Regions from separate parts of the Streptomyces sp. Tu6071 genome, predicted to be linked through region 2. Evidence: riboswitches for the same ligand, from Rfam matches in the RefSeq annotation. Region 2 holds a riboswitch; each other region holds the start of a gene.
What was found. A riboswitch is a leader RNA that binds a small molecule or an ion and turns the genes downstream of it on or off. The one in region 2 is predicted to bind cyclic di-AMP.

Region 1 (8,676 bases), 980 kb from region 2:
CACCGGCTCGCCAACGGACTGCGCGTGGTCCTCTCCGAGGACCACCTGACCCCGGTGGCGGCCGTCTGCCTCTGGTACGACGTCGGCTCGCGCCACGAGGTCGCGGGGCGCACCGGCCTCGCCCACCTCTTCGAGCACCTGATGTTCCAGGGCTCGGCGCAGGTCAAGGGGAACGGGCACTTCGAGCTGGTCCAGGGCGCCGGCGGCTCCCTCAACGGCACGACGAGCTTCGAGCGCACCAACTACTTCGAGACCATGCCGTCGAACCAGCTGGAGCTGGCGCTGTGGCTGGAGGCCGACCGCATGGGCTCCCTGCTCACCGCGCTCGACCTGGAGTCCCTGGACAACCAGCGCGCGGTGGTCAAGAACGAGCGCCGCCAGCGGTACGACAACGTGCCCTACGGCACCGCCTTCGAGAAGCTCACCGCCCTCGCCTACCCCGAGGGCCACCCGTACCACCACACCCCCATCGGCTCCATGGCGGACCTCGACGCGGCGACCCTGGAGGACGCCCGCGCCTTCTTCCGCACGTACTACGCGCCGAACAACGCGGTCCTCTCCGTCGTCGGCGACATCGACCCGGAGCAGACCCTCGCCTGGGTCGAGAAGTACTTCGGCTCGATCCCGGGCCACGACGGCAAGCAGCCGCCGCGCGACGGCTCGCTGCCCGACGTGATGGGCGGGCAGTTGCGCGAGACGGTGCGTGAGGACGTGCCCTCGCGCGCCCTCATGGCGGCCTACCGGCTTCCCGAGGACGGGACCCGCGCCGGGGACGCCGCCGATGTCGCGCTCACCATCCTCGGCGGCGGCGAGTCCTCGCGGCTCTTCAACCGCCTGGTGCGCCGCGACCGTTCGGCCGTCGCCGCCGGTTTCGGGCTGCTGCGGCTGGCGGGCGCCCCCTCGCTCGGCTGGCTCGACGTCAAGACGAGCGCGGGTGTCGAGATCCCCGCGATCGAGGCGGCCGTGGACGAGGAGCTGGCCCGCTTCGCCGAGGAGGGCCCGACGGCCGAGGAGATGGAGCGCGCCCAGGCCCAGCTGGAGCGCGAGTGGCTCGACCAGCTCGACACCGTCGCCGGCCGCGCCGACCAGCTCTGCCGGTACGCCGTGCTCTTCGGAGACCCGCAGCTCGCCTTCACCGCCGTGGACCGCCTCCTCACGATCACCGCCGACGAGGTGCGCGAGATCGCCGCCGCCCGGCTCCGCCCGGACAACCGCGCGGTCCTCGTCTACGAGCCCACCGCGCCTGAGCAGACCCCCGCCGCCGAGGAAGCGGCCACCGACCAGGACGAGGAGGCGGCGCAGCAGTGAGCGAAGCCGTGCAGAGCACCATGGAGTTCCACCCGCGCCCCCAGCCGGGCCCCGCCAAGCCCTGGGCCTTCCCCGCCCCGGAGCGCTCCACCCTGTCCAATGGCCTGACCCTCCTGCGCTGCGAGCGCCCAGGTCAGCAGCTCGTCGCTGTGGAGGTGCTGCTCGACGTTCCGCTCGACGCCGAGCCGAAGGGCCTCGACGGCCTCGCCACGATCCTCGCGCGCGCCTTCACCGAGGGCACCGACAAGCACTCCGCCGAGGAGTACGCCGCCGAACTGGAGCGCTGCGGCGCGACGCTCGACGCGCACGCGGACCACGCGGGGCTCCGCCTCTCCCTCGAAGTGCCGGTCTCGCGCCTCCCCAAGGGACTCGACCTGCTCGCCGAGGCCCTGCGCGCCCCCGCCTTCGCCGAGTCCGAGATCGAGCGACTGGTACGGAACAGGCTCGACGAGATCCCGCACGAGGCCGCCAACCCGGCGCGCCGCGCGGCCAAGGAGCTGTTCAAGCAGCTCTTCCCGGCCGGCAGCCGCATCTCCCGCCCCCGGCAGGGCACGGCGGAGACCGTCGAGGCGATCGACGCGAAGGCCGTACGGGAGCTGTACGAGCGGTACGTACATCCGGCCACGGCCACTGTGGTCGTCGTCGGCGACTTCGCGGGCGCCGATCTCGACGCCCTGCTCGCCGAGAGCCTCGGCACGTGGACGGGCTCGGCCCCCGCCTCGCCCGCCATGAGCCCGATCACCTCGGACGACACCGGGCGCGTCTTCATCGTCGACCGGCCGGGCTCGGTGCAGACGCAGCTCCTCATCGGCCGTACGGGCCCGGACCGGCACGACCCGGTGTGGGCGGCGCAGGTGCTCGGCACCTACTGCCTGGGCGGGACGCTGACCTCGCGTCTCGACCGGGTGCTGCGCGAGGAGAAGGGCTACACCTACGGCGTGCGGGCCTTCGGCCAGGTGCTGCGGTCCGGGAGCCCGGCGGAGGGCACGGGGCTCGCCCCGGGCGCCGCGCTCCTCGCGATCAGCGGCTCGGTCGACACCGAGTCCACCGGGCCCGCGCTGGCGGACCTGTGGAAGGTGCTGCGCGACCTCGCGGCGGGCGGGCTCACGGACGTGGAGCGCGAGACGGCCGAGCAGAACCTCGTGGGCGTCGCCCCGCTCAAGTACGAGACGGCCGCCGCCGTCGCGGGGACGCTCGCCGACCAGGTCGAGCAGCAGCTTCCCGACGACTTCCAGGCCGCCTTCTACCGCCGCCTCGCCGAGACGGGCACGGTGGAGGCCACGGCCGCCGTCGTGAACGCCTTCCCGGCGGACCGCCTCGTGACGGTCCTCGTGGGGGACGCGGCGCAGATCGCCGATCCGGTGCGGGAGTTGGGGATCGGGGAAGTGACGGTGGTGCAGGGCTGAGGTCGTGGGGACGGGTGCGGCCGGGACGGTGGCCGCACCCGTCCGGTCGGGTTCGGTCCGGGTGAACGTGACCGGGCGGCCTGGTCGGCCTGGCTGGGCTTGTTGGCCTGCCCGCGACCGTCCGGCTCGGTCCGCTCGTCCGCTGCTACCGGCGGGCTCGGCCGGAGCGGGGATCGGGGGCGCGTCTTCACGGTGAGCCCGCCAAGGACTGCGTCAGGGCGTTGGGATCATCGCGGGGGCAACGCTGTGCGGTGCTGAACGGACAGCCGCGGTGAGGTGGTTGGGCCCGTTGGCCACAGTCCGGCGGCCTCCCTCGCCGTCGTCACCGTGCCGGGGGCTCTTGCGAGGGGCTGTGCGTCGATGTCCGGAGGACGGGACCCCCAGGCGCGCGCACGCGGTCCCCGGCGCACCCGCCCGCCCTCCCGCCGGGACCGACTGTTTCCCTCCCGCTCGCTGTCTCGCCGTCAGCCGAGCGCCCGGCAGGCGTGGTCGGTAGAGCGCGGATGTCCGTGACGGTTCGTCGGCCCTCGTGCTCGCCGTGGGCACTGACACAATTGCCCCCGTCACTCGCCCCCGCCACCCGTCCCCCGTCAACCGACCCCCCACCAGCCCCGAAGGCTCACGTCCCCGACGTGCCCCGCCCGTCGTCGTGCTCCCCCACGCAGCCGACAAGTCGCGGACATCGGGCAAGGCTCTCGTACCGGCGGCGGCTGTGCGTCTTTGTCCGGACACGGGGGTACCCAGGGGTCGGAGGCGGACCCGTGATCGTCCCGACGGGGTCGTCATCGTGTCCGTATTGGGTGCATGACGGCCTGTCTGGGGTGTGGCATGAGCAACAAAGGTGCGGTTCCGTTTGTTGCGGAAGTGTTGTCCCGCTTAGCGTCACTCCGGCTGTTCGTCAGGTATGCGCCGCGCCCGCGGCAGCGGACGGCCTTCGCCGAGTTCCGGGGCTCGTACCCGGGAGCCGGGGACCCATGTGTCCCATGGGGTGAATCGGATGCCGTCCGCCGGTGTCCGTAGGAGACCTTCCTGCTCCGAACCCGTCAGCTAACCCGGTAGGCGAGAGGGAAGGAAAGGAACAGCCGCTTCATGGCGTTCACGCGCCCCACGGGCAGGCACCGCCGCCCTGCCGTCCGAGCGTCCCGCACCGGTGCGAAGGTGGCCGGGATCGCCGCGCTCACGACCGGTTCCGTCGTCGGCACCCTCGCCGCGCCCGCGCAGGCCGCGCAGCATGAGGGCCCCGACACCGGCCTCACCCGCGTCATCGGCTTCGACAGCGTCGCCCAGGAGATCGCCACGCAGGCGTCCCTCGTGCACTCCGCCGCCGAGCAGGACGCCGCCGAGGCGGAGGCCGCGGCCCGGGCGAGCAAGGAGGCCGCGAAGGCGAAGCGCGAGGCCGAGCGGAAGAAGGAGGCGAAGGAGCGGGCCGCGCGGGCCGCCGAGCGCAAGCGCCTCAACACCTTCGTCCTGCCGATCCCCGGCTCGTACGTCTCCACCGGCTACCACGCCAGCAGCTCGCTGTGGTCGTCAGGCAGCCACACCGGCATCGACTTCCACGCGGCGAGCGGCACGAGCGTCCACGCGGTCGGGGCCGGGACGGTCGTGAAGGTCGACTGGGGCGGCGCGTACGGGAACGAGGTCGTGCTCCGTATGCACGACGGGACGTACACGCAGTACGGGCACCTGACCGCCGCCACCGTCGCGGTCGGGCAGGCCGTGACCGCGGGTCAGCAGATCGCGATCTCGGGCGCCACGGGCAACGTCACGGGTCCCCACCTGCACTTCGAGGCCCGCACGAGCCCCGAGTACGGCTCCGACATGGACCCGCTCGCCTACCTGCGCGGCCACGGCATCGACATCTGAGCCCTGGCCCGGCACGGGACCCGGTGCCGCCCCCGCACGGGAATCCCGCAGCGGTCTCGTCCGGCCCCCCGCACGGACCCCGCACCAGCCCCGCGTCCCCCGCGCGACGCCCCCGAAAGCCCCCGCCCCCCGGGGGCTTTCGGCATTCCGGCTACGGCCCCCGAGATCCCCCCGGCCCCGCACACCCCCGCCCTTTCCGCCCCGAACCGCCCGTAAACAGCGCACCGGAGCCCGGGGAAATCCGGGGAATGCGCCCTGCCGTGAGGAATTCTTCGCTGTTCTCATAGGGTCACTGCTCTAATGGAGTCACCTCGCGGACGTCCAGACAGCGTTTCGCGGTGATTAATGCGGAGGTCGGGTCATGAGCATTCCCGCGCACTCGGTATGCACGGCGATCAGGGACGATATCGTCTCGGGCGTGTACGAGCGGGGGAGCCGGCTCACGGAGGAATTGCTCGCGCGGAGATACGGGGTGTCGCGGGTGCCGGTGCGGGAGGCGCTGCGCACGCTGGAGGCGGAGGGCTTCGTGGTGACGCGCCGGCACGCGGGGGCGCAGGTCGCGGAGCCGGGGGCGCAGGAGGCCGTGGACGTCCTGGAGACCAGGCTGCTGCTGGAGCCGCTGTGCGCGGCGCGCGCCGCGCAGCGCAGGACCGAGGCGCACCTCAAGGTGCTGCGCGGTCTCGTCCGGCTCGGGCAGGAGCGGGCGCGGCGGGGGCAGGAGGAGGACCTGCGCTCGCTGGGCGGCTGGTTCCACGAAACCCTTGTCCAGGCCAGCGCGAGCGAGACGCTGACCTCGCTCCTGACCCTGCTGCGGCACAAGATCGCGTGGATGTACGTGGTCGAATCGCCCGCCCGCCCGCAGGAGTCCTGGGCCGAGCACGGCGCGATCGTCGACGCGGTGGCGCGCGGCGACGCGGAGCGGGCCCGCGCGCTCACCGCGCAGCACGCCGACCGCGCGCGCCGCGCCCACCGCCTGCGCGGCCCCGGCCCCCGCCCCCCGCGCCGCCCGCCGGGGCGCGACCCCGAGGAGGCCCCCGCCTGGTGAGGTCGCGCGCCCGCCCGGTGACCGCGCGAGCGGGTGTGACCGTGCGCGTCGGCCCGGTGGTGAGGACTTCGCAACATCCCGTAAACAATCCCGGCCTCCCGCATTAACACGGGGGCCGTATACAAAGGGATACGACATCGCGAGACCGTCACCTCGCCACCTTCGCCGTCCCGGCGAGCGGGCATTCCCTGCCCGTAATGGGGTGTGTCTTCGGTGGGCTTTATCGCTGTGCCCGCCCCGGAAATGCGCGAGGACCCGGACGCGTGGAGAACAATTCCGCGCGCCCGGACCCCCGCGTATTCCCTAAACGGTTTCCGGGAGTTCCTGGAGCCCCTCGGCCACGAGTTTGGCGAGCCGGTCCAGGGCCTCTTCCGCCCCCTCTCCCTCCGCGCTCAGCGTGATCTCCTCGCCCCCCTGCACGCCGAGGCCGAGCACCGCGAGCATGGAGCGGGCGTTGACCGCTTCGCCTTCGCTCTTGGCGACGGTCACGGGGAGTCCGGTGGCGGTCGATGCCCGCACGAAGAGGGAGGCGGGACGGGCGTGGAGGCCCTCCGGCCAGCCGACGGTGACGCGACGCTCAGCCATGGTGCAGCCCTTCGGGTCCGGGGCCCGCGCGCGTGCGGGCCCGGTGCGGATACGCGGTTGTGCAGCTTCCGGTGGTGCGGATCGGTGCGGCTTCCAGTGGTGCGGTCGGTGCGGTCTTCCGGTGGTGCGGATCGGTGCGGGGTCGCGGTACGGGCCTTCCCGTTCCGGGACGCGTTCTCCCCTCGTGGTGGCACGGCGCGCCGCGCGGCGCAAGGGGGCGGGGGCCGTACGAGGGGTGTGCGCGGGCACCAGGGGGACACCCCCGCGCCGCGCCCCGGCCCCGGGCCCCCACGCCCCGGCCCCCTGCGTCGCGCCCCCCTGCGCCGCGCCTCGCCCCCCTGCGCCGCGCAGCGCCCACCGGCCGAAAGCCCCCGCCGTCCGCCCCCTTCCGATCCCGTCGCCGCGCCCCCGCACGGCACCCCCGCGCCTCGCACACACGGTCGTACGCTGACCCCATGGAGACCCCGGCCGACCCGCCCCGCCCAGAGGAGCCCAGCTCAGCAGTGCCCGTTCCGGGAGGCGACCGCCCCCAGGACCGGCACCCCTCGGCGCAGGCGCCCGACGCCGGCTATCCCGCGCACTGGGAGGCCGATGTCGTACTGCGCGACGGCGGCACCGCGCGGATCAGGCCCATCACCGCCGACGACGCCGAACGGCTCGTCAGCTTCTACGAGCAGGTCTCCGACGAGTCGAAGTACTACCGCTTCTTCGCCCCCTACCCGAAGCTCTCCGCGAAGGACGTGCACCGCTTCACGCACCACGACTTCGTGGACCGGGTCGGGCTCGCCGCGACCATCGGCGGCGAGTTCATCGCGACGGTCCGCTTCGATCGCGTCGACGCGACGGGCCGTCCCGCGTCCGCGCCCGCCGACGAGGCCGAGGTGGCCTTCCTCGTGCAGGACGCGTACCAGGGACGCGGCGTCGCCTCGGCGCTCCTCGAACACATCGCGGCCGTCGCGCGCGAGCGCGGCATCCGCCGCTTCGGCGCCGAGGTGCTGCCCCACAACACCAAGATGATCAAGGTCTTCACGGACGCGGGCTACCAGCAGAAGCGCAGCTTCGAGGACGGCGTCGTCCACCTGACCTTCGGCCTGGAACCCACCGAGCGCTCGCTCGCGGTGCAGTACGCGCGCGAGCAGCGCGCCGAGTCCCGCTCGGTGCAGCGCCTCCTCGCCCCCGCCTCGGTCGCGGTCGTCGGCGCCAAACGCGCGGGCGGCGGCGTGGGCCGCAGCATCCTGCGCAACCTCCTCGCCGCCGGCTACACGGGCCGCCTCTCCGCCGTCAACAGCAGCTTCCCCGAGGACCAGGGCACGCTCGACGGTGTCCCCGCCTTCCGCACCGTCAAGGAGATCGGCGAGGACGTCGATCTCGCCGTGGTCGTCGTCCCCGCCGAGCGCGTGCCCGAGGCCGTCGCCGAGTGCGGCGAGTACGGGGTGCGCGGCCTCGTCGTCATCAGCGCCGGGTACGGCGAGAGCGTGACGGCGGGCCGGGCGCGGCAGCGACGCCTCGTGCGGCAGGCGCGCAGCTACGGCATGCGGCTCGTCGGCCCCAACGCCTTCGGCCTCGTCAACACCGATCCCGCCGTCCGCCTCAACGCCTCGCTCGCGCCCGAACTCGCCCCGCGCGGCCGGGTCGGACTCTTCACGCAGTCGGGCGCGATCGGTATCGCGCTCCTGTCGGAGCTCCACCAGCGCGGCACGGGGCTCTCGACCTTCGTCTCGGCGGGCAACCGCGCCGACGTCTCGGGCAATGACGTCCTCCAGTACTGGTACGACGACCCCGACACCGACGTGGCCCTGATGTACCTGGAGTCGATCGGCAACCCCCGCAAGTTCACCCGCCTCGCGCGCCGCGCCGCCGCGACCAAGCCGCTCGTCGTCGTCCAGGGCGCCCGGCACAGCGCGGCGACGCCGCCCTCGCACGCCGTCGCCGAGACCCGCCTCCCGCACGCGACCGTCTCCGCGCTCCTCGCTCAGGCCGGGGTGATCCGGGTCGAGACCGTCACCGACCTCGTCGACACCGGGGTCCTGCTCGCCGGCCAGCCGCTGCCCGAGGGGCCGCGCGTCGCGATCCTCGGCAACTCCGAGTCGCTCGGCCTGCTCACGTACGACGCGTGCCTGACCGAGGGCCTGCGCCCGCGCACCCCGCTCGACCTCACGACGTCCGCGAGCCCCGAGGACTTCCGGCGTGCCCTGGAACAGGCGCTCGCCGACCCGGACAGCGACGCCGTCGTCGTCACCGCGATCCCGTGGGTCGGCGAGGGCGCGCTCGACTGGCCCGAGGGCGAGGTGCTCGGCGCGGCGCTGCGCGAGGCGGTCGCCGCCTCGGAGTCGCGCAAGCCGGTCCTCGTCGTCCACGTCGAACTCGGCGGCCTCGCCCACGCACTCTCGGCGGCGACCGCGACCCTCCCGGCGAGCGCGGGCCCGCACACCCCGGGCGGCGCGGTCCGCGCGGACGTGCGCGAGACGG
Region 2 (8,676 bases):
CCGGGCCCGTTCCAGGAGACCGGTGAGGAGTTCGGCGGGCTGGGCGCCCGAGACGGACCAGCGTCCTCCGATCACGAAGGCGGGCACCCCGCCGACGCCGAGCCGGGCGGCCCGGTCCTCGTCGGCCCGTACGTCCTCGGCGTGCGCGTCACCGGCCAGCACCTCGGCGGCGGCAGCCGCGTCGAGCCCCGCCTCCTCGGCGAGGGCCAGCAGGGTGGGGTGGTCGCCCACCGAGACGCCCTCGGCGGTGTAGGCGCGCATCAGCCGTTCCTGGAAGGTCTCCGCGAGGCCCCGCGTGCCCGCGTGGTGGACGAGCCGGTGCGCGTCGAAGGTGTTGCAGGGCCGGGCGCGGTCGAGGTGGTACTCCAGCCCTTCGGCCTCGGCCTGGGCGCTCACCCCGGCGAGGAGTTCGGCGGCCTGCTCGGGCGGGATGCCCTGGCGGCGCAGCATGCGCTCGGGGATGGTCTCGTCGGTGACCCGCAGGGCGGCGGGGTCGAGTTCGAAGCTGCGCCAGTGGACGCGCACGTCCTCCTTCGCGTCGAAGGCGGCCAGCGCCCGCTCGAAGCGCCGCTTGCCGATGTAGCACCACGGGCAGACGACGTCGGTCCAGATCTCGACAGTGATCTCGTTCACGGGGCGAGCCTAGGCTGAAGACTTTCCCCGGGTAAGCCCATACCTCCAGGTAAGCCCCCTCCCTTCGCGTAGGCAGGCTGGCGAGAGCCGCGCCGACCCCCCACGTTGTGACGCGGCTCACTCCTCTCCGGGCGTGTCGGAAGGGTCCGCCTCCGCGGCGAGCGGGGCGCGCGTGTACGGGTGCGAGGGCGCCGACAGCACCTCCCCCGCCTCCGGGACGACGCGGACCCGGGCGAGGATCTCCCTCGGCTCGCGCGCCCCGCCGGGCAGCGAGGCCGCGTAGGCGGGGAGCGCCGCGTCGAGGTGTTCCCGCGCGTCGGTGCGGGTGCTGCTGACCCGTACGTCGCGGCCCGTCGCCGCGAAGAGGGCGATCCAGCCCAGGGCGATGGTTCCGGTGCCGATCACCGCGACCGCGCGTGGTGTCTGCCTGCTCATGGGGGCACTCCCGTTCCCGGTCGAGGCTCGATTGCGCCCCGAGTATCGGAAAGGGATCTGGATACCGCTCAAGCGGGACTGGAGAGGCGGCCCGACCCCTGCTCGACCGGCTCTCCAGCGGCCCGGCCCACGGTGGCAGGGACCCGCGGTCCCGAGACGGAGGAGGAAGCCGATGCCCCAGGCACCCCGGAACACGGAGGCCCACCGCGCACCGCCCCGGCGGCAGCCGCGCCCGGCGAGCGAGAAATACCCGCGCCAGGCACCGGCGGGCCGCGCGCGGGACACGGGGACGGCCGCCGCCGGGGCGGAGGGCGTGTTCGCCGCCCCCGGGGCGCGCCCGGCCGAGCGCCCGGACCTCGCCCTCCGGCTCGTGCGCGCCTTCTTCGTCACGACGGACCCGGCGGTCCTGAGCGGTCTCCTCGGCCTGCCGCCCGAGCCGGGTCCCGGGGACCCGCTCCGGGATGACCCGGGCGGCCGAGGCCGTCGGCTGCGGGCAACGGCAGGGCGAGAGCGTGCGGCCCGGCCTCAGGACTCCGGGGTGCCCAGGTCGTGGCTGCGCTGGGCGGCGACGATCTGGGGGGTGCGGGTCGCGATCCAGTCGATGAGGCTCTGGAGGGGGTCGGACAGCTCACGCCCCAGGGAGGTGAGCGCGTAGCTCACCTTCGGCGGCACGGTCGGCTCCACCTCTCGGTCCACGAGGCCGTCGCGGACCAGGACGCGGAGGTTCTGCGAGAGCATCTTCTCGCTGATGCCGCCGATGCGGTCCCGCAGCTCGTAGAAGCGCAGCGGTCCCGCGCGCAGCGAGGCGAGGATGAGGACGCCCCACCGGCTCGTCACGTGGTCGAGAACCGTACGTCCCGGGCAGTCGCCCCGGAAGGCGTCCCCGTCGGCCGCGACGGAGGACGGCGCGACGGAGGACGGCGCGACCGAGGACGGCGCGACGCCGGGAGGTCGGACGGCCTCCGGGGGCGTGAGCGCGCCGGGAGGCTGGAGCGCGCCCGGTCGCGGGGTGGGGACCGCGTTCACCGGTCGGCGGCGAGGCCGAGGGCCGGGCCCTGGGCCGGCTCGCCGCCCGGGTGCGCGGCCGGACCGGTGGGCCCGGCGGACTCCCAGTGGCGCTCCAGCGGCAGCGAGACCGCGCGCCACCACGGCTCCTCCGGCAGCTCGCCCGCGGGCTCGAAGGGCTGGCCCGGTCGCGGGAAGGCGATCCGGGAGCCGGAGGCGTCGCCGAGGTCCTTCGTCCACTCGGCGGGCTCGGCCCACGGGTGCGGGGCGAGGTTGAACGTGCCCCAGTGGATCGGCAGGAGGACCCCGCCGCCGAGGTCCCCGTGAGCGCGGAGCGCCTCGGCGGGGGTCATGTGGATGTCGGGCCAGTACTCGCTGTACGCGCCGAGCTGGATCATCGTCACGTCGAAGGGGCCGTGCTCGCGGCCGATCCCGGCGAAGCCGGGGAAGTAGCCGGTGTCCCCGCTGTGGAAGACGCGGTGCTCGGGCCCCGCGACGACCCAGGAGGCCCACAGCGTGTGCTGCGTGTTGCGCAGGCCGCGTCCGCAGAAGTGCCGGGCGGGCGTCGCGGTCAGCCGCACCCCGGCCAGCTCCGTCGACTCGTGCCAGTCCAGCTCCCGCACGAGCGCGTCGGGCACGCCCCAGTGCTCCAGGTGGGCGCCGATGCCGAGCGGGACGACGAAGGTCGTGCCGCTCGCCGCGAGGGTGCGGATCGAGGGCAGGTCGAGGTGGTCGTAGTGGTCGTGCGAGATGACCACGGCATCGACGCGGTCGAGCGCGGCGAGCGGGAAGGGGGCGGGGTGCAGGCGCTTGGGCCCGGCGAAGGAGAAGGGGGAGCAGCGCTCGCCCCACACTGGGTCGAAGAGGATGCGGGCGCCGTCGATCTCGGTGAGCACCGAGGAGTGCCCGGTCCAGGTGACGCGCAGGCCCTCGCGCGGGGGCCGCGCGAGGTCGGCGAGGGTCGTGGGATGCACGGGGAGGACGCCGGAGGGGGCGCGCCGGGCGCGGTCCTCGGAGCGGAAGTACGTGCGCAGGAGTTCCTTGCGGTCCGGCGTCGGGGCGCCGCCCGTCATCTCGCCCGCGGGACCCTCCGGGTTGGTGAAGACGCCCTTGGCCGGGTCGAAGTGCGGGGAGCGGCGGATACGGGCCATGCGGGCGCCGCGCGGATCGGCCCCGAAGGCCGGCGGAGTGGGGAGGCGGCGGGTGGGGGGCACGGGTGTCTCCTCGGGTGCGGAAGTTCCGGGGCGGTACGTGTCAATACTCGGCGGGTCCGTCGGCCCGGCGCTCGCCGGGGTGGGCCTTGCGGGGGCTCCGCCCCCGGGCCCCCGCCCCTCAAACGCCGGAGGGGCCGGATTTGGTTCCGCCGGCGGGGCTGCTTCTGCTTCCCTCTACAGCGGCAGCAGATCCGGGCGCTTCGCGTGGACGTGGTCGCCCGAGGACTCGCCGCGCAGGCGGCGGCCGATCCAGGGGACGAGGTACTCGCGGGCCCAGGCGATGTCGTCGCGCCGCTCCTCGAAGGTGCCGCGCGGGCGCAGCGCGGGCCAGGGCTGCTCGGGGTCGGCGGGGATGTCGAGGCCGAGGAGCTGGGCGGCGCGCAGGGCGACGCGGGTGTGGCCCTCGGGGCCGAGGTGGAGGCGGTCGCTGTCCCAGGCGCGGCGGTCGCGCACCGAGCGCAGGGCCCACAGGTCCAGGACGAGGCAGCCGTGGCGGTCGGCGACGGCGCGTACGTGCGCGTTGTACGTGGCGATCTTGCCGCGCAGGTGGCGCAGGACAGGCGTGTCCCGCGTGTCGAAGCCGGTCGCGATCATGACGGTGCCCGCCGCGCCGGAGAGCGTGGCGACCGCCTTCTCGAAGCGTTCGGCGAGGTCGTCCGGGTCGCTGCCGGGGCGCAGGACGTCGTTGCCGCCCGCGACGAAGGAGACGAGGTCGGGGGCGAGCGCCGCCGCGCGGGGGACCTGGTCCCCGGCGATCTGGTCGAGGAGCTTGCCGCGCACGGCGAGGTTGGCGTAGCGGAAGGCGGAGCGCTCGGGGAGGCGGTCGGCGAGCTGGACGGCGAGGCGGTCGGCCCAGCCGGTGAGGAGCCCGTCGGGCCCGGGGTCGCCCACGCCCTCCGTGAAGCTGTCGCCCACGGCCACGTAGGACGTCACGGTGCCCTCCGCGCGGAGGGCCTTGCTGCTGGGAATCCTCGCTTCTCGTGCCACCTCGGCATCCTTCACCTTTACGCCAGACTTACGCCACCGTAGGGAGGGGGTGACACGGAGTGAGAAAGACCACCGGTCAAGAAAGCCCCAACCCCGGAATAAACGGCACCCCTTGGCGGTCGTGTCCCGAAACGGCCGCCGCGGCCCGCCCCTTGGGGGAACGGGCCGCGGCGGCTCTCGGTGGTACGGCGCTCAGGCGTTGACGCCGTGCTGCGCGAGGAAGGTGATCGGGTTGACGTCGCTCCCGTAGTCGGGGCCCGTGCGGACCTCGAAGTGCAGGTGCGGGCCGGTCACGTTGCCGGTCGCGCCGGAGACGGCGATCTGCTGACCCTCGCCGACGCTCTGCCCGGCCGAGACCTTGAAGGCGGAGAGGTGGGCGTACTGGCTGTAGTGGCCGTCGGCGTGCTTGATGACGATCTGGTTGCCGTAGGCGCCGCCCCAACCCGCCGTGACGACCGTGCCGGCGGCGACGGACTTGACCGGGGTACCGGTGTTGACCGGGAAGTCGGCGCCCGTGTGGCCGTGCGACCACAGGCTGCCGTTGCGGCCGTAGCCGCTGCCCTTGACGCCGTCGACGGGCGCGGTCCAGCCGGAGCCCGTGGTGGCCTTCTTGGCGGCGGGGGCCGGGGTCGCGGCCTTCTTCACGACGAGCTTCGAACCGGGCTTGATGATGCCGGGGTTGGCGCCGATGGTGCCCTTGTTCTGCTCGTAGAGCTTCTTCCAGCCGCCGGAGACCTTCTCCTTCTTGGCGATCTTGATGAGCGTGTCACCGGTCTTGACGGTGTACGTCGCGTCCTTCGCGGGGCTCGCGGCGTGGGCGCCGCCGAGGGCGGTGAGCGGGAGCGCCACGACGGCGGCACCGGTGGTGCCGAGCAGCGCGAGGCGACGGGTGAACGAGCGGCGGTTGGCCGTGGCGGACATGCGGATTCCTTCTCCGTCGCCTGCGGGGTGAGCTGTCGGGTTCGGGCTGGAGCTGCCCGGCCACCGGCGCGGTGCGCGCGGTGACTTCACCCCGAGCCGTCCCGGGAGGACCGGGAACGGCGTGAAGCGTGTGGGTCCCCCGCTCCTGCCGGTACGGGTGTGAGTGAGCGTGAGAGTCCGGGGCGGCGGCAGGATTCGGCGTTCCGGCCGGACTGGTGGTGACCGTAAAGGCAATGCGACACGCCGGACAAGCAGCCTTTTTGCGCTGTGAATCACATTTGGTGATCCATTCCGAAGATTTCCGTCACTCTCCGTGGAAACAGCTCGATACGGACAGAACCGGACGTACGCCGTTTGCAGCGAAAACGGTCCACCCCGCCCCGGACCCCCATCCGGCACCGTCCGTCACCGCTATGACGCTGCTCACCTCGGGGTTCTCCCGCGCTCGGGTACCTTGCCCGGCCCCGTGGTCCGTGCGAGTCTCGGCCTCGCGCCCCCGCCGGCGAGCCGCGCCGGCGGCCGACCGGAAGGAGTCCCGTGACGCAGCCGTCCCCGGGGACCGCGCCCGAGCCCGTCGCCACCCCCTCGGCGGGGCCGGAGGAGCCCGCGCTGAGCGCCGTCCGCAACTTCCGCGACGTGGGCGGGCTGCCCACCCGCGACGGCCGCCGCACCCGCCGCGGCGTCCTCTTCCGCAGTGGCCACCTCGCGCACGCCACCGACACCGATGCCGCCTACCTCGCGGGCCTCGGCCTCCACTCCGTCTTCGACTTCCGCAACGCCGCCGACCGCGCCCTCGAAGGCCCCGACGTCGAACTGCCCGGCGTGCGCAATGTGCACCTGCCGCTCAACGACCCGGCGGACGGCGCGGAGTTCTGGCGGATCGTGCGGGACGGGGAGGTGGGCCAACTGCGAGCGGCGCTCGGCGAGGGGCGCGCCGAGGCCCGCATGGAGGCCAGTTACCGGCAGCTGATCAAGGAGCGTACCGCCGAGCACGGGCGGCTGCTGCGGGCGATCGCCGAGGACAGCGTGCCCGCGCTGCTGCACTGCGCGGCGGGCAAGGACCGGGCGGGCACCTCGATCGCGCTCGTCCTGCTCGCCGTGGGCGTGGAGGAGGAGGCGATCGAGGAGGACTACCTCAAGTCGGACGCGCGCCACCGCCGCTACCGCGTCTCGCGCGGCAAGGACGCGGTGGCACCGACGGCGCCGGAGGTGGCCGAGCTGCTCGATCCGCTCTTCGCGGCGCGGGCGAGCTATCTGCGGGCGGCGTTCGAGACGATCGACACGCACTGGGGTGGCCGGGAGCGGTATTTCGGGGAAGTCCTGGGGATGGACGGGGCGCTGCGCGAGCGGTTGAGGGAACGGCTCGTGGAATGACCCCACCGTGGGGGCCCCGCCCCCACACCCCCGCTCCTCACTCGCCGGAGGGGCTGGCATCGCGCGGGTGGAGGGGCTGATCTCTCCGCTACTGGTTCTTCGCTCCCAGCACGAAGAGCAGGTAGAGGAAGGCCGCGACGCCGTGCGCGGCGACGACGTAGACGAAGACGCGGACCCACAGCCCGGTCGGGATCTTGTCCTCGACGAAGCGGCGGATCGGGCTGTCCTCCGGCGAGGACTCCGGGGCCCGCGGGGACGGGGGCGACTGCGGTTCGGGGGCCTTCGGCTCCTCCGCCGTGGCCCGTCCTGCGGGCTCGGGCTGGTACTCGGACTCGGGCATTACGCGCCTCCTGGGTGGACGTCGCCGAGGCAGAGCGCGCCGAGCGGGCTCTGCAAGAGCGTGTGGACGAAGAGCAGCACCGCGCCGTCCGGGTCCGCGGCGGCGATGCGGTGCGGGGTGAGCGAGTCGAAGTGGGCGCTGTCCCCCGGGCCGAGCAGGTGCGCGCTGTCGCCGAGGCGCAGCCGGAGCCGTCCGGTCAGGACGTGCAGCCACTCCTCCCCCGGGTGCACGCGCACGATGTCGCCCTGGCTGCCGTACGGGACCCGTACGCGCAGCGCCTGCATCCCGCGTCCCGAGCCGCCCGCCTGCCAGTACGTCCAGCCGCCCGCCTCGGTGGGTTCCATCGCGCCGGCGCGGACGACCGAGCCCGGTCCGGCGGGGGTCTCGCCGAGGAGTTCGGAGACCGTCGTACCGTAGGTGCGTGCCAGGGCGAGCAGCATCGGCAGGCTCGGCTGCCTGCGGCCCGTCTCCAGCCTGGAGAGGTGGGCCGGGGAGAGGCTCGCGGCCTTCGCCGCCGCCTCCAGCGTGAGGCCCGCGCGGCGGCGCAGTTCCCGCAGGTGCGGGGCGACGGTGACGGCGAGTTCTTCGGACGCGCCTTCGGGCTCGGTGCTCATGCCTCCATTCAGCCACCGTCGTGCCTCTCGGGCAAATTTTTTGCCCGAGAGGCAAAACACGGGGTCAGCGGTGGGCGACCGCCTGCTTCACGATGTTCTTCGCGAAGTCGCCCATGAGGCCGCCGTTGTGCGCGTCGTCCATGACCGCCGTGAAGGCGTCCACGAAGCGGTCCGCGTCCTTCTCGTCGATCACGAGCGGCGGGATGAGCTTGATGACTTCGAGGTGGTCCCCCGAGACCTGCGTCAGGATGCGGTGCTTCTGGAGCAGCGGCACCACGACCATCTGCGCGAAGAGCCCCTTGCGCGCGGCCTGGAGCATCGCCCAGCGGCTGCGCAGCTTGAGCGAGTCGGGGCGGCCGAACTCGATGCCGATCATGAGGCCGCGCCCGCGGATGTCGGCGAGCATCTCGTACGTCGGGATCAGGTCGGTCAGGCGCTGCTTGAGGTAGTCCCCCGTGCGGCGCGCGTGGGCGACGATGTTCTCGTCCTCCATGACGTGCAGCACCGCGAGGCCCGCGGCCATCGCCTGCGCGTTGGCGCCGAAGCTCGCGGAGTGGACGAGGACGCGGTCCATCGAGGAGTAGACCTTCTTGAAGATCCACTCCTTGCCGAGCGTCGCGCTCACCGGGACGTAGCCGCCCGAGAGCGACTTCGCGACGCACACGAGGTCCGGCTCGACGCCCTCCTCGTGCTGGTAGGCGTAGAAGTCCCCGGTGCGCCCGAGCCCGGTCTGCACCTCGTCGGCGATGAGCAACGCCTTGTGCTTGCGCAGCAGGTCCTGCGCGGCCTTGAGGTAGCCCGGCGGGGTCTCGGTGACGCCCTTGCCCTGGATCGGCTCGACGATGAGCCCGGCCACGTCGCCCCTGCGCAGCTCCCGCTCCAGCGCGGCGAGGTCGCCCACGGGGAGCGCGGTGTCGGGGAGCAGCGGCGCGAAGCCGTCGCGGAAGCCCTTCTCCCCGTTCACGGAGAGGGAGCCCGTGGTGAGGCCGTGGAAGGCGTGGTCGTAGTAGAGGATGCGGTGGCGCCCGGTCGCGAAGCGCGCGAACTTGAGGGCCGTCTCGACGGCCTCGGTGCCGCTGTTGCCGAAGAAGACGCGGTCCAGGTGCGGGCTGTGCGAGAGCAGCTTCTCGGCGAGGAGGCCGGGCAGCGGCTG
Region 3 (3,618 bases), 6.1 Mb from region 2:
CGCGAGAGGGCTCGCGGAGGGTCACGATTCGCGGATCGAAAAGGACCGGTCACGCAAGAGTAAAGGAAGAGCAAAGCGAAGGGGAAGGGGCGGCCGTCGGCGGAAAGCCGGGGCGGGGTCGCGACGGGTCGTGTCACACCGGCTTCACCCAGCGCCGCCACCGCTCCTCCCGCACGTACCCCGCCGCGCCCCACGCGCCGTGCGCGCGCGTGTTCTCCTCCAGGACCATCGCGTCCACGCGGCGACCGCCGAGCGCGGCGAAACGGTCCTCCATCGCGGTGAGGAGCGCCGTCGCGATGCCCTGGCGGCGGTACGCGGGGTGGACGGCGAGGCGGTAGGCGGAGCAGCGCCAGCCGTCGAAGCCCGCGATCACCGTGCCGACGAGCGTGCCGTCACGCTCGGCGAGGAGCAGCGCCTCGGGATCGCGGTCGAGGAGGCGGCCGACGCCCGCGGTGTCGTCGCTGATGCTCGTCCCCTCGGCCGCCTCGCGCCAGAAGGCGAGGACGGGCGCGACATCGGCGGGCTCGGCGTGGCGTATGCGCAGGTCGTCAGGTGTGCTCATGGGAGCAGCCAAGCAGGCGGCACGCGTCGCGGGCACCCGGTTTTCGCGAGGCGGGACGGCGCGCCGCGTACCCCGGAATCCGCTCGGCCGTAGCAGGCTTCACCGCTTCGGGCGACAGTGGCGCACAGTCCTCGGAGGGCGCCCCTCGCTGGTGGCAGGCTGTCGCGAACCACCGACCCGGTGCGCCGTTCGGGCGCCCGGTGGAAAGGGGCAGGTCGTCATGGCCGATCATCAGGAAGCCTCCGCCACGCTGCCGAGCGACGCCGCCTCGGTCCGCGAGGCGCGCGCCTTCGTCTGCGCGCTCCTCGCGGAATGGGGACTGCCCGCGCGGGCGGACATGGCCGACGCGGTGCGCCTGATCGTCTCCGAACTCGTCACCAACGCCGTCCTGCACACGGACGGGCGGTCCCCCTTCTTCACTGTCACCGTCTCGCTCGACCGGGACGAACTCCTGCGCGTCGGGGTCACCGACTCCCATCCCCGGCCGCCGCGCCGCCTCCCGGCCGCCGTCCAGCAGGACAACGGGCGCGGTCTCGCGATCATCCGCTTCCTCACGGCGGAGAACGGCGGCAGGCTGTCCGTGGTGCCGACGCCCCAGGGCGGCAAGACCGTCCTGGTCGCCCTGCCCTGGCGACCGGCGCGCGCGGGCGTCGTGCCGGAGGACTGAGCCCCATCCACGAGCCCGCGCTCACGAGCCGCGCTCACGAGTCCGGGCCCGCGACCCCCGCGCTCACGAGCCCGAGCCCACGAACGCCGTGCTCACGAGCCCGAGCCCACGACACACGCACGGTCCCGCGCGCGCCCGACGCCTACCGCACGCGTCCGTACGAGACCCGCTTCGACCAGATCTTTTCGAGCTTGACCACGTCTCCCGTCTTCGGGGCGTGCCAGATCTTGTTCTTCCCGGCGTAGATGCCGACGTGGTAGATGCTGCCGCCGGAGCGGAAGAACACCAGGTCGCCCTTGGTGCGCTTGCCCGCCGACACGTGCCGGGTCCGGTTGTACTGCGCCTGGGCGGTGCGGGGCAGGGACTTGCCCGCCTTCTTGAACGAATAGAGCGTCAGGCCCGAGCAGTCGAAGCGATGCGGACCCTTCGCGCCCCAGCGGTAGGGGGCGCCCTTCTTGGACGCCGCGACCTTGAGGGCCTTCGTGGAGATCCGGACGGCGGCCGAGGCCTCCCCGGAGGCGCCGGGGACGAGGACGGTGCCGCCCACGGCGGCGAGGGTGAGGACCGACACCGCGCCGGTCCGGGAGAGCAGGACGGGAACTCGATTGCGCACCAGCATGCGTAACCCTTCGTCAACCGCCTGTGAAGGGTGACCTGTCGGGTTCGGACTGGCGAAGATGCCCGGCCGCTCACGCGGCTTCACCCCAAGGACCGGCGCCCGTTACCGGGCCCGACCCGCCGTGCTCGGGTCCTCCACTCCCGCCGATCCACTCCGTGTCGACCTGGCGTCCGGGCGGCGGCGGGACTCGGCGTCCGCCCGGACCGCCCCGCCGCTGCGGCGGGGGCTTGTCGTCGGGAGCGATCTTGACGCACGACAGCGCCGGATTCCGAATGAAAACCGGCTTATGTGAGGTTAGTCACCCGTATGGCGATCGGGTGGCGAAAGGGGGTCGGACGGGACTCCAGTCGCGAGGGGCGAGCCCTCGACCAGCGCAAACGCTGTGCGGGCGCGGCGGAACGCGGACCGCGAGGGCAACCGCGGGCGACGTGACGCCGACTCAGGCGTACGTCATTGGGGGGTCCTCCGTTCGGCCGCCGCGCGTCGCGCAGCGGACACGAAGGGTCGCGGAGCGCATGCATGTGAAGGGTTAAGAAGGGTCATGCGCCGTCCCGCGCGGACTTCACGCCCCGCGCGCGCACCGCGAACGGCCCGCGCTGACGCGCCTTCCCCGCGCCCCCGCGGGCTCTTTCAGCGCCCCCGCCCGCCCTCTTCCCCGCTCTCGCCGCCCGCCCCGGCCTCCTCGGGCGGCGGCACGGCGACCCGTCCCGCCCGGCGTTCCCCGTCCAGGACGCGCAAGGCCCGCTCCAGCGTGGCCCGGTGCAGCGCGGTCTCGCCGCGCGCGTGCATCAGCGCCAGCGCGTCCCGCAGTCGCGTCACCTCGGCGACGAGCGCCTGGGCGGCGCGCAGGGCCGCGTACGTGTCGTCACCGCGCGCGGGGTTGACCCGGCCCAGCAGCTCGGCGGTGGCGAGGTAGTGGTCGACGAGTTCACCCTCGGCACGGGTCAGCGCGGACAGTGGCGGGAGTTCGGGCGGCACCACGCGCTCACCTGGGCCCGGAGTGCGGCGCGCGGCGGTCCGCGAGGGCGTCGACGATCCCGTACGTCACCGCTTCCTCCGCCGTCAGGACGAGGTCGCGCTCCATGTCGCCGCGCACCTCCTCCTCCGTCCGCCCCGTGCCGGCGGCCAGCAGCCGCTCCGTCGTCCGCCGCTCGCGCGCCAACTCCTCGGCCCACACGGCCAGATCGCTCGGCTGCCCCCGCATCCCCTCGGGCAGCTCCGGCTGCCGCAGCACGATCCGCGCCCCGGGCAGCGCCGCGCGCTTGCCGGGCGCCCCGCCGGCGAGCAGGACCGCGCCCACGGAGACGGCCTGCCCGAGGCAGTACGTCGCGACGTCGCACGACAGGTGCCGCATCGTGTCGTACACGGCGGTCAGCGCGGTGAACTCGCCGCCGGGGCAGTTGAGGTAGAGGGAGATGTCCTGATCGGGGTCCGCGTATTCGAGGTGCATGAGCTGTACCGCCAGGTCCGCCGCCGCCGTGTCGTCCAGCGGGGTGCCGAGGAACACGATCCGACCTTCCAGGAGTCGTGAGTACGGGTCAAGAGTGCGTGTGCCGTAGCTGGTGCGCTCGGTGAACTCGGGGAGCACGTGACGAGCGAGAGGGGACCGGTCGGTGGGCTGCAAGGCGGGGCCTCCTGGGACGCGGACGACGCACGGATCGGGCAGACCGTACGATTTGTACGTCCTGTAAATTCTGTACAGAACGTACGTGAGTCTGAGTCAGCCGAAGGGGCTCGCGCAACAGAGACGCCCGGATTACGCCGACAGCG
Region 4 (8,676 bases), 2.8 Mb from region 2:
TGAGGTCCTCGACCTCAAGACGCTCTTCGAAGGGCTGCCCGTCGTTTTGGAGATCGGCTTCGGCATGGGCGAGACGACGGCGAGGATGGCCGCCGCCGATCCCACGACGGGCATCCTCGCCGTCGACGTGCACACCCCGGGGCAGGGGCAGCTGCTCGGTCTCGCCGCCGCGAGCGGCCTGGAGAACGTACGGGTCGCGAACGGCGACGCCGTCGTCCTGCTCCGCGACATGCTGCCCGCCGCCTCGCTCGCGGGGGTACGGGTCTACTTCCCCGATCCCTGGCCCAAGACCCGGCACCACAAGCGGCGCATCATCCAGCCGCACTTCCTCGACCTGGCGGCGAGCCGCGTGGCGGAGGGCGGCGTGCTGCACTGCGCGACCGACTGGGAGCCGTACGCGGAGCACATGCTGGAGGTGCTGAGCGCCCACCCGGCCTTCGACAACACGGCCCCGGGCGACGGCTTCGCCGAGCGCCCCGCCTTCCGGCCCGAGACGCGGTTCGAAGGCCAGGGCCTGCGGAAGGGCCACGTGGTGCACGACCTGCTCTTCCGGCGGAACGGGTACGAGGTGGCGGAGCCCGAGCGGGTGGGGGCCGCGCCCGAGGAGGGGTGAGCCCCGGGTGCCTCGCCGTGGCCGCGGTCGGCCGCCGTGGTGTCGGCCGGCGCGCAGCCGCCGCCGGTGCCTCCCGAGGACGAACACGCGTTCCGCGTTCGGCTGTCGGTGCGGGTCGTTAAGGTCGGAGGCGTGAACTCTCCGTCTGCCCCGCCCGCACCGCAGGGGCTTCTGACGCCGCGACGGCCGCGCTGGTGGCGCCGCCGGGGCGCGCGTCTCACCGGCCTCGCCGTGCTGCTCGCGCTGTGCGGCCTCGTGATGCTGGGGCTCGTGCGGGAGGAGACGGGGACCGAGGCGTTCCTCGTGGGCCTCGGCCTCGCGGTACTGCCCGCGCCCGCCGTGGTGCTCGCGTTCCGCTGGCTGGGCCGCGCGCACCCCCTGCCCTGGGGCACGCACGCCTTCGTGCTCGCCTGGGGAGCCTGCGCGGGAGCGCTCATCGCGCTCGTCGCGAACAGCTTCGTCGCGGTGTGGCTGGCCGACGCCTGGGCCCACCCGGTCGATCCGAACACGCTCGCCGCGTTCGCGGTCGCGCCCGTCGTCGAGGAGAGCGCGAAGGCCACGGCACTCCTGCTCGTCCTGGTCTTCCGCGGTCGTCTCATACGCGGGCCCGTCGACGCGGTGGTCCTCACGGGCCTCACGGCGACGGGCTTCGCCTTCACCGAGAACATCCTCTACCTCGCCAAGGCGTTCGGCTCCGACCGCGACGAGGGCACAGGGGCCGCCATCACGGTCGCCACGTTCTTCATCCGTGCGGTCTTCTCGCCCTTCGCGCACCCGCTCTTCACCTGCATGACGGGCCTCGGCGTGGGCCTCGCGCTGCTGAGCCGGCGCCGCGTGGGCCGCGTCCTGCTCCCCGTCGCGGGCCTGCTGCTCGCGATGGGCATGCACGCGGCGTGGAACGGCTCGACGGTCCTCGGCCCGCTCGGCTTCCCGCTCGTGTACGTGACGATCATGATCCCGGCGCTCGGCTTCACCGTGTGGCTCGTGCTGTGGCACCGGCAGCGCGAACTGCGCACGGTGCGCGAGACGCTGCCCCGGTACGCCCTCGCGGGCTGGCTCTCCCCGTACGAACCCCTCGCGCTCGGCTCGCTGCGCTCGCGCCGCATCGCCGCCGAGTTCGCCTCGTACCACGGGATACGTGCCGACGCGCGCCGCCTGCGCCTGTACGCCGCCGCCGCAACACGCCTCGCGCTGCTGCGCTCCGACGCCGAACGCGGCCGTCGCACCCCCGACTTCGCGCACCGCGAGCGCGCGCTCCTCGACCACCTGTGGCGGGACCGCGCCCTCGCCCGGCCCGCCTTCGCCCACTCCTGGCGCCTCGCCCCGCCCCGCGCCCCGCACCTCCTCCCCGCCCAACCGGCCGACGCGGCGGCCCCCGGGGGCTGGTACGCCCCTCCGGCCGGGTGGCCACCCGCCCCGCCACGCGGGTACGGGCAGGGCCCCGGCTACGGGCACGGGTTCGGGCACGGGCACGGGGCACCGCCGCCGCACGGCCGGGCCAAAGCCCCGTACGGCGGGAGCCCGGCCCCGTACGGCTACGGCGGGAGCCCGGCCCCCCACGGCCACGGCGGGCGTCCGGCCCCGTACGGCTACGGCGGCCCGGCCCCGTGCGTCCCGGGACAGCCCCCGTACGCGGCCGTCCCCGCCGGGATTCCGACGGGGACGGGGCTACAGCCGACCGGGGAGGACGCGCGCCACGATCCGTGGGCGCCACCACGGGAGTAGCGGGGGCGGGGCCTCAGGCGGAGGCCGCCGTGAGCTTGTCCACCTCGCCCTGGGTGAGGGTCAGGTCGGCGAGGGCAACGAGCGCCTTGAGCTGCTCGGGGGTGCGGGCGCTGGCGATCGGCGCGACGACGGTCGGTCGCGCGGCCAGCCAGGCGAGCGCGACGGTGGCGATCTCGGCGCCGTGCGCCTCGGCGACCTCGTCGAGCGCGACGAGCACCTTGCGGCCCCGCTCCGTTTCGAGGTGCTTGCCCGCGCCCTGCGCGCGGGCGCTGTCGACGGTGGTGCCGGGGCGGTACTTGCCCGTCAGGAAGCCGGCCGCGAGGCCGTAGTACGGGACGGCCGCGAGCCCGCCGCGCCCGGCGATGTCCTGGAGCCTGCCCTCGTACGTGTCGCGCGAGACGAGGTTGTACTGCGGCTGGAGCGCGACGTACTTCGCGATCCCCTCGCGGTCGGAGAAGTCCAGCGCCTCCTGAAGCCGCTCCGGGGAGATGTTCGAGGCGGCGATGGCGCGGATCTTGCCCGCCCCGACCAGTTCGTCGAGCACCGTCAGGAACTCCCCGACCTCGACCGACTCGTCGTCGTAGTGCGTGTAGTAGAGGTCGATGTAGTCGCTCTGGAGGCGGCGCAGGGAGTCCTCGACAGCCGCCTTGACCGTGTCGGCGCGCAGGCCCTTGCGCGTGGACAGCGCGCCGCCCTTGGTCGCGACGACGACGTCGGAGCGGTTGCCGCGCGCCTTCATCCACTCGCCGATGATGCGCTCCGACACTCCGCCCTCGTTGCCCGGCGCCCATTGGCTGTAGGCATCGGCGGTGTCGACGAAGTTGCCGCCCGCCTGCGTGTAGCCGTCGAGGACGGCGAAGGAGGTGTCGCGGTCGGCCGTCCAGCCGAAGACGTTGCCACCGAGGGCGAGGGGGAAGACCTCGATGTCGGAGGCACCGAGGGGGCGGAGAGAAGTCATGAGGACAACCAACTCCTGAGGCGGTCAGAAAATTCCCGGCGGGGGGAATCGCTGGGGCGGGGGAAGCGGTGACCGCGCGGCGGCAGGGCGTCGGCTGCGGTGGGACGGGTCTGCGTCGCAGCGGAGTCCGCGCGGCGGAGGTATCCGCACGGACGCGGACACTTCCGCCACGCTGAAACTTCTTGCGTGCGGACTCTTCCGCCGCGCGGTCACCTCTCCCGCGCGGTCACCTCTCCCGCGCGGTCACCCCTCTCGCGCGGTCACCCCTCCCGCGCGGGCCGGCTCAGGGCTGCTGGCCGTGGTCCTGGAGCCACGGGAGCGGGTCGACCGCCGCGCCGCCCGCCGGGTGGACCTCCAAGTGGAGGTGAGGGCCTGTCACGTTGCCGGTCGCACCGACGCGACCGATGACCTCACCGGTCGTCACCTTCTGCCCCACGCTCACCGAGATCGAGGACTGGTGGCAGTACCACAGCTCCGTACCGTCGTCGAGAAGGAGCACGGTGCGGTAGCCGTACGCGCCGGACCAGCCCGCCTCCTGGACGGTCGCCGAGTGGATCGCCTTGAGCGGCGTGCCGGTCGGCGCGGCGAAGTCGAGCCCCGTGTGGTGCCCGGAGGACCACATCGAGCCACCGTCGCCGAAGTGCGAGGTGAGGGTGTAGGAGGCGACGGGGAGGGTGTAGCTGCGGGCGAGTTCCGCGAGGCGCTTCGCCTCCGCCTTCGCCTTCGCCTCGGCCTCCGCCCTGGCCTTCGCCGCCGCTTCCTTCTTCTCCTGCTCGTCCGCGGCCTTCTTCTGCGCCTGCGCGGCGTGGTCGGCGGCGGCCTGCGCCGCGACCGCCTCGGCCTGTTCGCGGGCCGTACGGTCCGCGCTGTCGGCCTGATTCTCGGCCTGCGCGAGGATGCGGGCGCGCAGCGCCTCGCCCGCGTCGGTGGCGCCCTGCTCGCGGTCGGTGTCGCTGAGCCCGGCGTTGGTGAGCGGCGCGGCGGCGGGGTTGGCGGCGAGCTGTTCGGGCGTGTCGCCCTTGGCGTCGGCGACGAGCGAGCCGATGCCGGGGAGCGACTCGGCGTCCGGCAGCACCTGCTTGAGCTGCCCGGTCACCTCCGTGACCTTCTCCGGCAGCGAGAGCTTCACCGGCGGCTTCTCCTGCGCCGAGGCGATACCGCCCGCGCCGACCGCAGCGAGCACCCCGACTCCGAGCACGGTCGAGCTGCGGGCGAGTCCGCCGCGCTGCTTGGCGACCCGGTGCCGGCCGCGCACGGACCCGAGCGATTCCTCTGTCGGGTTCCACTCGCCGCCCGCCTCGGGAGCACCGCTCCCGTACGCGCCGAATCCGACGGAGCCCGGGTAGACGTCCACCGGGGCGGCGTGACCCGCGGGGGGCGCGTACGCGGCGGGGGCGGCGTCGGTCCCGTACGGCAGGCGCGGGGCGGACCCGTACGACTGGGCGGAACCGTACGACTGCGCCGGGGCGGACCCGTAGGGCTGCGCGGGGACGGACCCGTACGACTGGGTGGGGACGGCGGACCCGTAGGGCGCGCCGGAGATGGGGGCCGGGGGCTGGGCCGGCAGCGAACCGCCGGGGGTGAGCATGCCGGTGGGGAAGGCGCTCGGGCCGGGGGCAGGCGGGTTGGACGCCACGAAGGCGACTCTCCTTTCCTTCCTTCTCGCCTACCGGGTTAGCTGACGGGTTCGGAGCAGGAAGGTCTCCTACGGGCACCCGTACGGGCACCCGATTCACCCCGGAAGAGTGGTTCCCCGGTTCCCTCGCGGGATTCGGCGCACGCGCGCGGAGCCGACGCTCTCGCCGACTGGGACGACCGCGCTGCGTTATCGAACGTTAATAGACCCGGAGGGGTGATTCCAAGCCGTTGCCGATGATCCTTTACGGCCACCACCAGCGGCTAAACGGACATGTGGCGAGTGATCCGGACGAGTTGACCGGGCAATCGTCCAGGCTGTGAATCTGATGGGGCGTCAATTGTTATCGAATGATTCACGCGGGGTCACGGGTCCCAGAGTTTCGGTCTCGGCGGCCGTACCGGTCCCTCCAGCCGCCCCGGCCGTCGCGCCGGTCGTGCCCTGGGCCGGGGCATCGGGGCGGCGGACGGCGAGCAGGGCCATGTCGTCCGTCGTGGCGCCGCCCGTGTACCGCAGGACCTCCTCGGTGATCGTGGTCAGCAGGGCACGCGGGTGCGGGAAGACGCGGCCGCTGAGGCGGGCGACGGGGTCGTAGAAGCGCCCGCGCGCGTCGCGGGCCTCGGAGAGGCCGTCGGTGTAGAGGAGGAGGGTCGCGCCGGGCGGGAAGTCGATGATCTCGGCGCGGTCGGGCCAGGCGCCGAGTTCGCCCATCCCGAGCGGGAGCGCGTGCTCGCCGGGGGTCAGGACGTGGAGGCGGCCGTCGCGTTCGAGGAGCAGCGGTTCGGTGTGGCCGCGGTTGACGAGGCGCAGTTCGGCGGCGCCGCGCGGGACCTCGGCGAGCACGGCGGTCGTGAAGCCCTCGAAGGCGTCGAGCGCGCGACGGCGCAGGCCCTCGCGGGCGAGGGCGCGTTCGAGGCGCTGGGCGACGCCCTCCACGGTCGGCTCCTGCTCGGCGGCCTCGCGAAACGCCCCGATGACGACCGAGACCGCCTCGACCGCGCCGAGCCCCTTGCCCCGCACGTCGCCGAGCACCATACGGACGCCGTACGGGGTGTCCTGCACGGCGTACAGGTCCCCGCCGATGAACGCGTCGGCCTCGGCGGCCTCGTACTGCGCGGCGACGTCGAGCCCGCCGATCCGCTCGGCGGGCACGGGCAGCACGGCGCGCTGCGCGACGGCGGCGACGTTCTGCACGGAGGCGAGGCGGCGGTCGCCGCGGCGGATGAGGGCGTTGATCAGCACGGCGAGCGCGGCGACGGTGAGCACGGTGCTCAGCTCGATGAGGAACGGCCCGGTGGGCAACCTTCCTCGGATGACCTGGAGCAGGATCTCCCCGACGACCGCGAGCCCCCCGACCCCCGCGGTGACCCGCGACGAGGCGAAGGGCGCGGCCACGAGCGGCGCCGCGGCGAAGAACGGCGCCCCGGTGAACGTCGCGGGCGCGAACAACCCGAGGACGAACCCGCAGACCACCAGCAGCAACGGCACCACCCGCACCAGCACCCGCACCGCCACCTCCCGCCGCGCCCACGCGGCCGCAAGCTGGGGGTGCGGCTGGGGCCGGTGCGGCGGCGGAGGCGGAACCGGCTTGTAGTCCTGACGGGGCGGGGTGTCCCACGTGGAGCCGCCGGAATCGCTGGAGCTGCCGGAATCGCCGGAACTGCCTGAGGAGGCGGAGGGGCTGAGGGAGGGGTCGGCGGAGGTGGAGGTGGAGGGGCTGCGGGAGGCGGCAGCCGCGGAGGCGTCGGAGGCGTCGGAGGATGGTGGGTTGCCGGAGGAGCCGGGGCGGGCGGCGGACGCGGGGACACCCGAGGACTCGGGGCCGCTCGCGGGCGCCGAGTCGGAGGAGGACTCCGGATTCGCGGAGGCACCGGAACCCTCGGAACCGGTACCGGCTCGGTGGTCCGATTCTGAGTCGTCAGCGGCCGAACCGCCCTGCCCCCCGAAGACCGGCCCGGAGCCGACAGGCCCGGAGCCGACCGGCCCAGGGCCGACCGACCCGGAGCCGATCAGCCCGGGGTCGGTGTGCGGGCGGCTCTCCTGCCCGGGGGTCGTGCGGGGGCCGCCCTCCGGCTCGGGGTCGAGCCCGTCGGGCCCCGCCTGTCCGGAGTTCTTTGGCGTAGAAGATACGGAGGGCGGCGAGCCGGGGGTGGGGTCTTCGGGGCGTGCGGAGTCGTTGTCCCCGCCCGGCCCCGTTCCTCGCTGCCCCAAGGCTCGCCTCCCGCCGGCCGTGCGCGCGCCCGCGCCCCTTGTACGTACGTACTTCTTCCAGGGTCGCGCCGGGAGAGCGGTGCCGCGAGTCGGGGACGGCCGGGCGGGGCTCCGCCACGGCATGACGAAGGCCCCGGCGCCTTGGGGGCGCCGGGGCCTTCGTACTGAGTAGCGGGGACAGGATTTGAACCTGCGACCTCTGGGTTATGAGCCCAGCGAGCTACCGAGCTGCTCCACCCCGCGTCGGTAAACCCAACTCTACACCCTTCCCGGAGTGCTCCGCGCCACCGTTGTTCACAGGGGCACGAGGGTGATGTCCGTGGCCTTCACGCTCGCCCAGACGGGCGTGCCCTCGTGGAGGGCGAGGTCGGCGGCGGCCTCGGGGGTGATCTCGGCGATGAGGGCGGGGCAGTCGGGGCCGGCGAGGAGGACGCGGAGGCGGCTGCCGAGAGCGGTGATCTCGGTGACGGTGCAGGCGTAGGTGTTGCGGGGGCTGCCGCTCGGGCGGCTCGGGTGGAGTGCGACGGACTCGGGGGCGATGACGGCGAGCCCAGGGGTGCCGGGAGGCGGGGCGGGAGCGTCGGCGGGGGGTGCGACGACGAGGTGGCCACCGCCCTCGGGGGCGAGCCCGTCCGGGGTGAGGGTGCCGGGCCAGGCGTTGCGGCCGAGCATGCGCGCGACCCAGGCGGACCGGGGACGGCGCGCGACCTCGGCGGGCGGCGCGTCCTGCACCGTACGGCCCCCGTCGAGCACGAGAACGCGGTCGGCGAGCGAGACCGCCTCGACGGGATCGTGGGTGACGAGCAGGCAGACGCCCCCGAAGCCGTTGAGGTGACGGCGCAGGGCGTGCCGTACCTGGGCGCGGGTGGTCTGGTCGAGCGCGGCGAGGGGTTCGTCGAGCAGGAGCAGGCGGGGGCGGACGGCGAGGGCGCGCGCGAGCGCGACGCGTTGCGCCTGGCCGCCGGAGAGCTGGGCGGGGCGACGGTGGGCGAGGTGCCCGACGCCGAGCCGGTCCAGGTGTGCGCGCGCGGTACGGCGGGCCTGGGCGCGCGGCACGCCGTTGGCGCGGAGGCCGTAGGCGGTGTTGGCGAGCGCGCTCAGGTGCGGGAAGAGCGCGCCGTCCTGCGGCACCCACGCGACGCCGCGCCGGTGCGGGGGCAGGGCGGTGACGTCGTCGGCGCCGAGGCGGAGTTCGGCGTGGGCGCGGGGGGTGAGGCCGAGGAGGGCCCGTAGGAGGGTCGTCTTGCCCGCTCCGTTGCGGCCCACGACGGCGACGGTGGTGCCGGGCTCCGCGTCGAGGTCGAGATGCGTGTAGCCGCTCAGGCTCGCGTGCAGCGCGTACGTGGGTGTGGGGTCATGGGCCTCCTCGGTGGTGTCGCGGGCCTCGCCAGGTGCGAGGTCCTCGTCGGACGTGGTGGAAGCGGGTCCTTCGCCGGGCCGGGGGCGCGACTCGGCGAGAGCTCGCTTGCCCGCACCTTGCCCCGTGAGATCGCCGCGACCCTTTTCCACCGCTTCTTCACTCCAACGGCTGAA

Region 1: linked by a shared signal. The riboswitch ahead of STTU_RS07245 (M23 family metallopeptidase) and the one ahead of STTU_RS03290 (M23 family metallopeptidase) in region 2 are both predicted to bind cyclic di-AMP.
Region 3: linked by a shared signal. The riboswitch ahead of STTU_RS29530 (C40 family peptidase) and the one ahead of STTU_RS03290 (M23 family metallopeptidase) in region 2 are both predicted to bind cyclic di-AMP.
Region 4: linked by a shared signal. The riboswitch ahead of STTU_RS14705 (M23 family metallopeptidase) and the one ahead of STTU_RS03290 (M23 family metallopeptidase) in region 2 are both predicted to bind cyclic di-AMP.

What each region holds. Positions count from the first base shown of each region.
Region 1 covers NZ_CM001165.1:1,773,405-1,782,080, reverse strand. Annotated here, with positions in the region: gene STTU_RS07255 (M16 family metallopeptidase) at 1-1,308, shown strand, start outside; gene STTU_RS07250 (M16 family metallopeptidase) at 1,329-2,714, shown strand; cyclic di-AMP (ydaO/yuaA leader) riboswitch at 3,640-3,791, shown strand; gene STTU_RS07245 (M23 family metallopeptidase) at 3,804-4,577, shown strand; gene STTU_RS07240 (GntR family transcriptional regulator) at 4,939-5,622, shown strand; gene STTU_RS07235 (HPr family phosphocarrier protein) at 5,926-6,207, opposite strand; gene STTU_RS07230 (bifunctional GNAT family N-acetyltransferase/acetate--CoA ligase family protein) at 6,663-8,676, shown strand, end outside.
Region 2 covers NZ_CM001165.1:795,670-804,345, forward strand. Annotated here, with positions in the region: gene STTU_RS03265 (DsbA family oxidoreductase) at 1-633, opposite strand, end outside; gene STTU_RS03270 (3-hydroxyacyl-CoA dehydrogenase NAD-binding domain-containing protein) at 751-1,068, opposite strand; gene STTU_RS36010 (winged helix-turn-helix transcriptional regulator) at 1,594-2,094, opposite strand; gene STTU_RS03280 (MBL fold metallo-hydrolase) at 2,091-3,224, opposite strand; gene STTU_RS03285 (SGNH/GDSL hydrolase family protein) at 3,462-4,274, opposite strand; gene STTU_RS03290 (M23 family metallopeptidase) at 4,467-5,195, opposite strand; cyclic di-AMP (ydaO/yuaA leader) riboswitch at 5,198-5,375, opposite strand; gene STTU_RS03295 (tyrosine-protein phosphatase) at 5,733-6,569, shown strand; gene STTU_RS03300 (DUF6126 family protein) at 6,658-6,909, opposite strand; gene STTU_RS03305 (helix-turn-helix domain-containing protein) at 6,909-7,523, opposite strand; gene STTU_RS03310 (aspartate aminotransferase family protein) at 7,588-8,676, opposite strand, start outside.
Region 3 covers NZ_CM001165.1:6,943,719-6,947,336, forward strand. Annotated here, with positions in the region: gene STTU_RS29520 (GNAT family N-acetyltransferase) at 134-562, opposite strand; gene STTU_RS29525 (ATP-binding protein) at 783-1,229, shown strand; gene STTU_RS29530 (C40 family peptidase) at 1,372-1,848, opposite strand; cyclic di-AMP (ydaO/yuaA leader) riboswitch at 1,852-2,027, opposite strand; gene STTU_RS29535 (hypothetical protein) at 2,479-2,829, opposite strand; gene STTU_RS29540 (ClpP family protease) at 2,834-3,472, opposite strand.
Region 4 covers NZ_CM001165.1:3,578,057-3,586,732, forward strand. Annotated here, with positions in the region: gene trmB (tRNA (guanosine(46)-N7)-methyltransferase TrmB) at 1-613, shown strand, start outside; gene STTU_RS36075 (PrsW family intramembrane metalloprotease) at 845-2,338, shown strand; gene STTU_RS14700 (aldo/keto reductase) at 2,352-3,296, opposite strand; gene STTU_RS14705 (M23 family metallopeptidase) at 3,580-4,932, opposite strand; cyclic di-AMP (ydaO/yuaA leader) riboswitch at 4,945-5,083, opposite strand; gene STTU_RS14710 (PP2C family protein-serine/threonine phosphatase) at 5,269-6,435, opposite strand; tRNA gene STTU_RS14720 (tRNA-Met) at 7,313-7,386, opposite strand; gene STTU_RS14725 (ABC transporter permease) at 7,438-8,676, opposite strand, start outside.